One region of the Streptomyces sp. NPDC051921 genome, then DNA from elsewhere that is predicted to be linked to it. Evidence: riboswitches for the same ligand, from Rfam matches in the RefSeq annotation. Region 1 holds a riboswitch; the other holds the start of a gene.

Region 1 (4,095 bases):
TGAGGCGTTCGCGACGACCCTGGCGTTCCTGCGCCACCGCGCCCGGCGCGGCCAGGCGGCACCGGACTTCACGGCCCGCGAGCAGGAGCTGCTGCACCACCTGTGGCAGCGCCGACAGATCGCCTCACCCGCGCTGACGTACGCGGCCCGGGCGACCGGCCGGGTCTGGGCGCCGCCGCAGTACCTGGACTACGGCGGCTACAACCCGTACCGCGGCTAGCCCGTCCGCCCCTGATCCGCCGGACAGGCCCGAGCCGGCCCGGGCCTCAGATCTCCGGCCCGGGTGCTCAGGCCTCCGACGCCTCCGTCAGCGCCGCCAGCTCCGTGTCCGTCAGCTTCAGGTCGGCGGCCGCGATCAGCGCGGGGAGCTGCTCGACCGTGCGGGCCGAGGCGATCGGGGCGACGACGGTCGGGCGGGAGGCCAGCCAGGCCAGGGCGACGGACGCGAGCTCGGCGTCGTGGGCCGCGGCGACCGTGTCGAGGGCGGCGAGGACCTTCTGCCCGCGCTCGGTCTCCAGGTGCCTGCCCGCGCCGCCGGCGCGGACGCTGGCGACGGTGGCGCCCGGACGGTACTTGCCCGTGAGGAAGCCGGAGGCGAGCCCGTAGTACGGCACGGCCGCGAGCCCGCCCCGCTCGGCGGTGTCGAGCAGCGCGCCTTCGTACGTGGCGCGGGAGACCAGGTTGTAGTGCGGCTGGAGGGCGACGTAACGGGCGAGGCCCTCCGCCTCGGCGAAGTCGAGCGAGGCGCGCAGCCGCTCCGGGGAGATGTTCGAGGCGGCGACGGCCCGCACCTTGCCGTCCTTCACCAACTGGTCCAGGGCGGTGACGATCTCCTCGACCGGCACGGACTCGTCGTCGTAGTGCGTGTAGTACAGGTCGATGTGGTCGGTGCCGAGGCGGCGCAGCGACTCCTCGGCCGCGGCCTTGATGTTCGCGGCGCCCAGGCCCTTGTAGCGGGCGTGGGCCCCGACCTTCGTGGCGACGAGGACGTCGGAGCGGTTGCCGCGGGAGGCGAGCCAGCGGCCGATGACGGTCTCGGACTCCCCGCCTTCGTTGCCCTCGGCCCACTGCGAGTAGGCGTCGGCGGTGTCCACGAAATTGCCGCCCGCGGCGGCGTAGGCGTCGAGGACGGCGAAGGACTGCGCCTCGTCGGCGCTCCAGCCGAAGACGTTGCCGCCGAGGGCGAGCGGGAAGACGTGCAGGTCGGAAGAGCCCAGCCGGCGAAGGGAAGTCATGGGGTGATCAACCCTCCGCCCCGCCGGGCCTATTCCGCGGTGACCGGGCCCGCGGGGACGGACGTCAGATGCTCAGGCCCTTGGAGCGGAGCCAGGCCGCCGGGTCGATGCCGTCGCCGGACGGGGTGTGGACCTCCAGGTGGAGGTGCGGGCCGGTGACGTTGCCGGTGGCGCCGACGCGGCCGATGGTCTCGCCGGTGCCGACGGACTGCCCGGCGCCGACCGTCATCGAGGAGAGGTGGCAGTACCAGATCTCGGTGCCGTCCTCGAGCTCCAGGACGATCCGGTAGCCGTACGCGCCGGACCAGCCGGCCGACTTCACGGTGCCTCCGTGCACGGCCTTGACCGGGGTGCCGGTGGGAGCGGCGAAGTCCAGGCCGGTGTGGTAGCCGGAGGACCACATCGAGCCGGCCTCGCCGTAGGTCGAGGTGATCGTGTACGAGGAGGTCGGCAGCGAGTAACTTGCGGCCAGCTTGGCCAGGCGCTCGGCCTCGGCCTTGCGCGCGGCCTCCTCCTCGGCCTGCTTCTTCGCCTCGGCGGCCGCCTTCTCCGCCGCGTCGGCCTTGGCCGCGGCCTCCGCCGCCGCCTTCTCGGCGGCCTCCTTCTCCGCAGCGGCCTTCTCGGCGGCGTCCGCGGCGGCCTGCTGCTGCTCGGCCTGCTGGAGGATGCGGGCGCGCAGCGCCTCGCCGGCGTCGGCCTGCGTCTCGGTCCGGGTCTGCGAGCCGGTGCCGGAGTCCGTGCCGTCACCGGTGGTGAAGGTGAGCGCGGTGAGCGGCTGCGTGTTGTTGCCGCCCGCGGTGTCCGCGGCGCCCTCGTCGTGGCCGATCAGGTCGCCGACGCCGGGCAGGTCGGAGGCGTCGGGCAGGTCGACGTCCGGCAGGGCTATGGAGACCGGGGGCTTCTGCTGGGCGGTGGCCAGGCCGCCGGCACCGACGGCGGCGATCACGCCGACGCCGAGGACGGTGGAGGAGCGCGCGAAGTTGGAGCGCTGCTTGACGACGCGGTGGCGTCCGCCGGAACGGCGGTCACGCAGGGAGTCCTCGGTGGGGTTCCACTCCTCCCCGGCTCCGTCCAGGACGCCCGCGTCACCCGCCGCGCCGGAGGCGTCGAAGGGGGTGAAAGGGGCGAAGGGGGTTTGCGGAGCGGGGGTGTTGGACGCCACGGAGGCGTTCTCCTTTCCTTCCTTCTCGCCTACCGGGTTAGCTGACGGGTTCGGAGCAGGAAGGTCTCCTACGGGCGTACCGCACGGGTGCGGTGGGGCCCGATTCACCCCAAGTGGTGGTTCCCCGGTTCCCTTGCGGGATTCGGCGCGTGCGCACGGTGCCGCCTCTTGCGGCGGCTGGGACGACCGCGCTGCGTTATCGAACGTTAATAGACTCGGCCACCCGATTCCAAGCCGTATCCCTTGATCATTCGTTGAAATGGGAGGGAATCGTCCGACTTGACCCCCACTCAGAAACGCGTCAGCAGCAAACCGTGAATCTGACGTTACGTCAATTGTTATCAGAGGGACACCCCCCGACTACAGCTGGTCACCGCTTCCCGGCAGGGCCCGGCGGCACCACCGGCATCGTCCGCCGCCGCTCCGGCTGCCCCATCGCCGGACGGCTCACCGCGAGCAGCGCCATGTCGTCCGTGGCGCCCCCGCCGGTGTGCCGGCGCACGTCCGCCACCAGAGCGTCGAGGAGCTCCTCCGGCCCCGGGAAGAGCCGCCCCGCGAGACGCTCGCCCGGGTCGTAGAAGACCCCCTCCGCGTCCCGCGCCTCCGAGAGCCCGTCCGTGTAGAACAACAGCGTCGCGCCGGGCGGGTACGACGTCTCGTCGGCCCGGTCCGGCCAGACCGCGAGGTCCCCCATCCCCAGCGGCAGCGCGGCCTCGCTCGGCCGCAGCAGCTCGACCCCGCCGTCCGCCCGCAGCAGCAGCGGCTCCGGGTGACCGCGGTTGACCACCCGCACCACCCGGTCGCCGCCCGGGATCTCGGCGAGCACGGCCGTGGTGAAGCCCTCGAAGGCGTCGAACCCCTCCCGCCGGGTGCCCTCCCGGGCCAGCGCCCGCTCCAGGCGCGCGGCCACGCCCTCCAGCGTCGCCTCCTGCTCGGCCGCCTCCCGGAAGGCACCGATGACCACGGCCACCGCCTCCACCGCGCCGAGCCCCTTGCCCCGGACGTCCCCGACCACCAGGCGCACCCCGTACGGGGTGTCCTGTACGGCGAACAGGTCGCCTCCGATGAACGCGTCCGCGTGCGCCGCCTCGTACCGGGCCGCGATCTGCAACCCGCCGATCCGGGCGGAGGGTGCCGGGAGCACCGCCCGCTGCGCGGCCTCCGCGATCACCCGCGCCGACGCGAGCCGTTCGCCGCTCCGGCGCACCGCGCGGTTGATCAGCAGCGCGAGCGCCGCGACGGTGACCACCGTCAGGGTCTCGGTGAGTGCCGGGATCCGGTCGACCGTCCCGTTGTAGACGTGCAGACCGACGCTGGCCAGGACCGCGGCGATGCCCGTGAGCAGCGTGACCAGGGTGGAGAAGAACGGGGCGGCGATCAGCGGCGCCGCCGAGAACAGCGGCGACGCCGTGTAGTCGGCCGGGGTCGACAGGTCGAAGGCGACCCCGCCCACGATGATCAGCGGGGGGAGCGCGCGCAGGAAGCGCCGGGCGCCGCGGTACGGACGGATCACGCCCTCGCCGCCCGCTCCACGGCCCGCCGATGCTCGCCCCACCTGTGCTCTCCTGCCCGGTCGGTCCGTCCACGGGGCGGACCGAACCGCGCCCACCCCAGGGTGCCGTCAGGACGAGCGGCTCGGCGACTCCTCCTCGGCCGGTTGGCGTACGGCGAGCCGCCCGCCACGCGCCAGCGCCGCCA
Region 2 (4,095 bases), on a different contig from region 1:
GCGGCCGACGACCGCACCAGCGAGGCCATCGGCTTCGCCGTCGCGATCGTGGTGCTGCTGATCGGCTTCGGCAGCGTCATCGCCGCGGTCATGCCGCTGGTCACCGCCCTCATCGGGGCGATCTGCGGACTCGCGCTGCTCGGTCTGACGGCGGCGGCCTTCACCTTCGGCACGGTCTCGCCGACCCTGGCCACCATGATCGGACTGGGCGTCGGCATCGACTACGCGCTGTTCCTGATCACGCGTCACCGCCAGAACGTCATGAACGGGCACGATCCCGCCGAATCCGCGGGTCTGGCGACCACGACGAGCGGCCGGGCGGTCCTCGTCTCCGGCTGCACCGTGATCATCGCCCTGTCCGGGCTGTGGGTCTCCGGCGTCACCTTCATCGGCAAACTCGGCCTGGCGGCCGCCTTCACGGTCGTCACCGCCGTCATCGCCGCGCTCACCCTGGTCCCGGCCATGCTCGGACTCGTCGGGCGCCGCATCGACCGCTACCACGTGCGCAAACCCGTCGCGGAGACCGACGCGGAACCCGGTGCCACCGCGCACGGCACCTGGCACCGCTACGCCCAGCGGGTGGAGCGGCGGCCTTGGTACTTCCTGGTCGGCGGCGTGGTCGCGCTGGTCATCCTGGCCTTCCCGCTGCTCTTCATCCAGCTCGGGCACATCGGCGACGGCGCCGACCCCAAGTCGTTCACCGACCGGCGCGCCTACGACCTGATCTCCACGGCCTTCGGGCCGGGCGCCAACGGGCCGTTGACCCTCGTGGTGGACCAGACCGCGGTGCCGGCATCCGATCGCTCGGCGCTCGCCGGCAAGCTCCAGCAGTCGCTCGCCAACGTGCCCGACGCGGCCTCCATCACCCCCCTGCAGCCCACTTCCGACGGTGACGTGCTGATCGGCACCGCCTACTCGGTCGCCTCCCCGCAGGACGAGAAGACCACCCAGCTCACCAACCACCTCGTCGACGACGTGCTGCCGCAGGCGGTGGCCGGCACGGACGCGAAGACCTACGTCACCGGCACCACGGCTTCCCAGGTCGACTTCCTCGACATCGTCTCCAGCCGGCTGCCGTTGATCATCGCGGTGGTGGTGGCGCTCGCCTTCCTGGTCATCCTCATCGTCTTCCGAGGGCTCCTCGTGGCCGTCAAGGCCGCCGTCCTCAACGTGCTGTCCATCGCCGCCTCGTACGGCGTCGTCGTGGCCGTCTTCCAGTGGGGCTGGGGCGGTCCCGCGCTCGGCGTCTCCGGCAAGGTGCCCATCGAGAGCTACGTGCCGATGATGATGTTCGCCATCGTCTTCGGCCTCAGCATGGACTACGAGATCTTCCTGCTGTCCCGGGTGCGGGAGGCGTGGCTGCGCACAGGCGACGCCGAGGCGAGCGTCGCCCACGCCCTGGAGATCACCGCGAGGGTCATCACCTGTGCCGCACTGATCATGGTGAGCGTCTTCGCGGCCTTCATCGTGTCCGACAACATCGTCATCAAGATGCTCGGCCTGGGGCTCGCGGTCAGCGTCCTGATCGACGCCACCATCGTGCGGCTCCTGCTCGTCCCCGCCGTGATGACACTGCTGGGCAGCCGTGCCTGGTGGACGCCGCGCTGGCTCGACCGGATCCTGCCGCACCTCGACACCGAGGGCGAGGACATGGAGGCCGACGAGGAGCCCAGCCGCGCGCCCGCGCGCTGACCCACATCGTGCACATTCGGACAAAGAGGTAGATGTCCCGCTATTGAGCTCCAATGCCGGAATGCTGAAGGAATTCCGGCATTGGAGCTATTTCTCTGCCGTAGTGGTGCACGGTGCGGTGTGCGTGATCTGAGTCACGGCCATTTCGCCCCGGAGAGTGCTGCCGGGACGTCAGATGCGCGCTGTCGGGGAGGGGTTGGCGAGCACCGCGTGGGTGAGTGGATTGATCCTTTCTATTTCCCGGAATGATCCATTTGCTTTGATTAATTTCCGTCTTGTTTTCGCCGGATGAATTCGCTTACGGTCACCCGGCAACCGGACGGAAACGCCTCATCCTGCCGCCGCCCGGGAACCGCACACACGACCACTTCCGGCAGGAGCGGGGGACCCAGGTTCGCCGCCGTCCCCGGATACCGGGGCGGCTCGGGGTGAAGCCGTGCCTCATGCGCGGCCGGGCATCTCCAGCCCGAACCCGACAGCTCACCTCGCAGGCGGAGGAGAGGACCCCGCCATGCGTGGACACGCCAAGCACCGCCGTTCCAAGAAGTCCCCGTTCGCCCGCGGCATCGCGGCCGTCGGCATCACCGGCAGCGCCGCGCTGGCCCTGCCGCTGGCCGGCGCGACGACCGCCGGGGCGGTCACCCCGCAGGCGGCCCAGACCGTCGCAGTCGAAAAGGCCGCGGCTCGGGTGGCCCAGGTCGCGCAGGTGGCGAAGGCGCCCGGAACGGTGCGCTATTCCGTCGTCGCCGGCGACTCCCTTTCGAAGATCGCCCGGAAGTACGCGGTGAAGGGCGGCTGGAAGAAGGTCTACCGCGACAACAGGAGCGCCGTCGGTGCCGACCCGGCCCTCATCCGGCCCGGCATGCGGCTGACCGTCGACGCGACCGGCGCGGCGCTCTCCGGGGTCAAGCGCGCGGCGGCCCCGACCGCCACGAAGGCGAGCACCGGCGCGGGCGCGGGCGCCGCGGTCCAGGCGGCGGCGCCGGCGAAGGCGACCTCGTACCCGGACAACCTCGACGGATGGATCCGCGAGGCGCTGGACATCATGGCCAAGAAGGGCATCCCCGGCAGCTACGACGGCATCCACCGCAACATCATGCGCGAGTCGTCCGGCAACCCGCTGGCCATCAACAACTGGGACTCCAACGCCCTCGCCGGCACCCCCTCCAAGGGCCTGCTCCAGGTGATCGACCCGACCTTCCGGGCCTACCACGTCGAAGGCACGGCCAACGACCCGTACGACCCCGTCGCCAACATCACGGCGGCCTGCAACTACGCCGCCGACCGCTACGGCTCCATCGACAACGTCTTCGGCGCCTACTGACACCGCTGACAGAAGGACAGTGCTCCCGCACCGGCCGGCCGGGCCAGGTGCGGGAGCACTGTCGTGTCCGCCCCAGGAGTCCCTGGGGGCGGACGGATCAGGCGAGGGCGGCCACGGCGGTACCGGCGAAGGCGTGGTCCTGCTCCGGGGCGCCGCCGCCCACACCGACGGCGCCGATGAGCCGTCCGTCGCGGTGGACGGGCAGGCCGCCGGCGATGAAGAGCAGCGGCCGGTCGAGCGCGGTGGTGAGGCTGTGGAACGGGCCGTCCGGCTTGACCAGGTCCACCAGGTCGGCGGTGGGGGCGTCGAGCTGCAGGGCGGTGTACGCCTTGCGGGTGCTCGTCTCGCCGGAGATCAGCACCGCCCGGTCGTCGCGGCGGAAGGCGAGCAGGTGCCCGCCGGCGTCGAGCACGGTGACGCTGACGGCCACGCCGGCGGCCTCGGCGGCTCGGCGGGCGGTGGTGAGCAGGGTCTCGGCCTCGGCGGTGGTCAGCGGGGTGACGGCGGTGGTGCTCATGGCGCTTCTCCTGGGGGATGGGGTGCGGGAGGAGGGAAGGGGGCGTGGGGGAGGGGGTCAGTGGTGGACGAGGACGCGGGCGTCCGCCCCGGCGTCCGCGGCGGGGGCCGCGGGGGCCCGCCGCTCCAGCGCGGCGGACCAGACGGCGAGGCCGAGGGCGGCGGCGGCGAGGACGGCGCCGACCCAGTTCGGGGAGGTGTAGCCGAAGCCGGCGGCGATGACGAGGCCGCCGAGCCAGGCGGCGAGCGCGTTGCCGAGGTTGAAGGCACCGATGTTCACGGCGGAGGCCAGGGTGGGCGCGCCGTGTGCCTGGTCGAGGACGCGCTTCTGCAGCGGGGGCACCGTGGCGAAGCCGAGCGCTCCGACGAGGAGGATGGCGATCGCGGCGAGGACCTTGCTGTGGGCGGCCACGGTGAACAGCGCGAGGACGAGCGCGAGCCCGCCGAGGGTGGTGTACAGCAGGGGCATCAGCGCGCGGTCGGCGTACCGGCCGCCGAGCAGGTTTCCGAGGAACATGCCGACGCCGAAGAGGACCAGCAGCCAGGTGACCGCACCGTCGGAG

What was found. Region 1 has a riboswitch for cyclic di-AMP ahead of AB0M16_RS18445 (M23 family metallopeptidase). Riboswitches for the same ligand answer to the same signal wherever they lie in the genome.
Region 2: another riboswitch for cyclic di-AMP. It lies ahead of AB0M16_RS06195 (LysM peptidoglycan-binding domain-containing protein); the one in region 1 lies ahead of AB0M16_RS18445 (M23 family metallopeptidase).

Annotation. Positions count from the first base shown of each region.
Region 1 is NZ_JBFAXU010000013.1:19,838-23,932, forward strand. It holds gene AB0M16_RS18435 (PrsW family intramembrane metalloprotease) at 1-220, shown strand, start outside; gene AB0M16_RS18440 (aldo/keto reductase) at 288-1,235, opposite strand; gene AB0M16_RS18445 (M23 family metallopeptidase) at 1,300-2,397, opposite strand; cyclic di-AMP (ydaO/yuaA leader) riboswitch at 2,409-2,555, opposite strand; gene AB0M16_RS18450 (PP2C family protein-serine/threonine phosphatase) at 2,768-3,952, opposite strand; gene AB0M16_RS18455 (MFS transporter) at 4,019-4,095, opposite strand, start outside.
Region 2 is NZ_JBFAXU010000003.1:329,737-333,831, forward strand. It holds gene AB0M16_RS06190 (MMPL family transporter) at 1-1,692, shown strand, start outside; cyclic di-AMP (ydaO/yuaA leader) riboswitch at 2,044-2,199, shown strand; gene AB0M16_RS06195 (LysM peptidoglycan-binding domain-containing protein) at 2,204-3,016, shown strand; gene AB0M16_RS06200 (heme-binding protein) at 3,114-3,533, opposite strand; gene AB0M16_RS06205 (MFS transporter) at 3,591-4,095, opposite strand, start outside.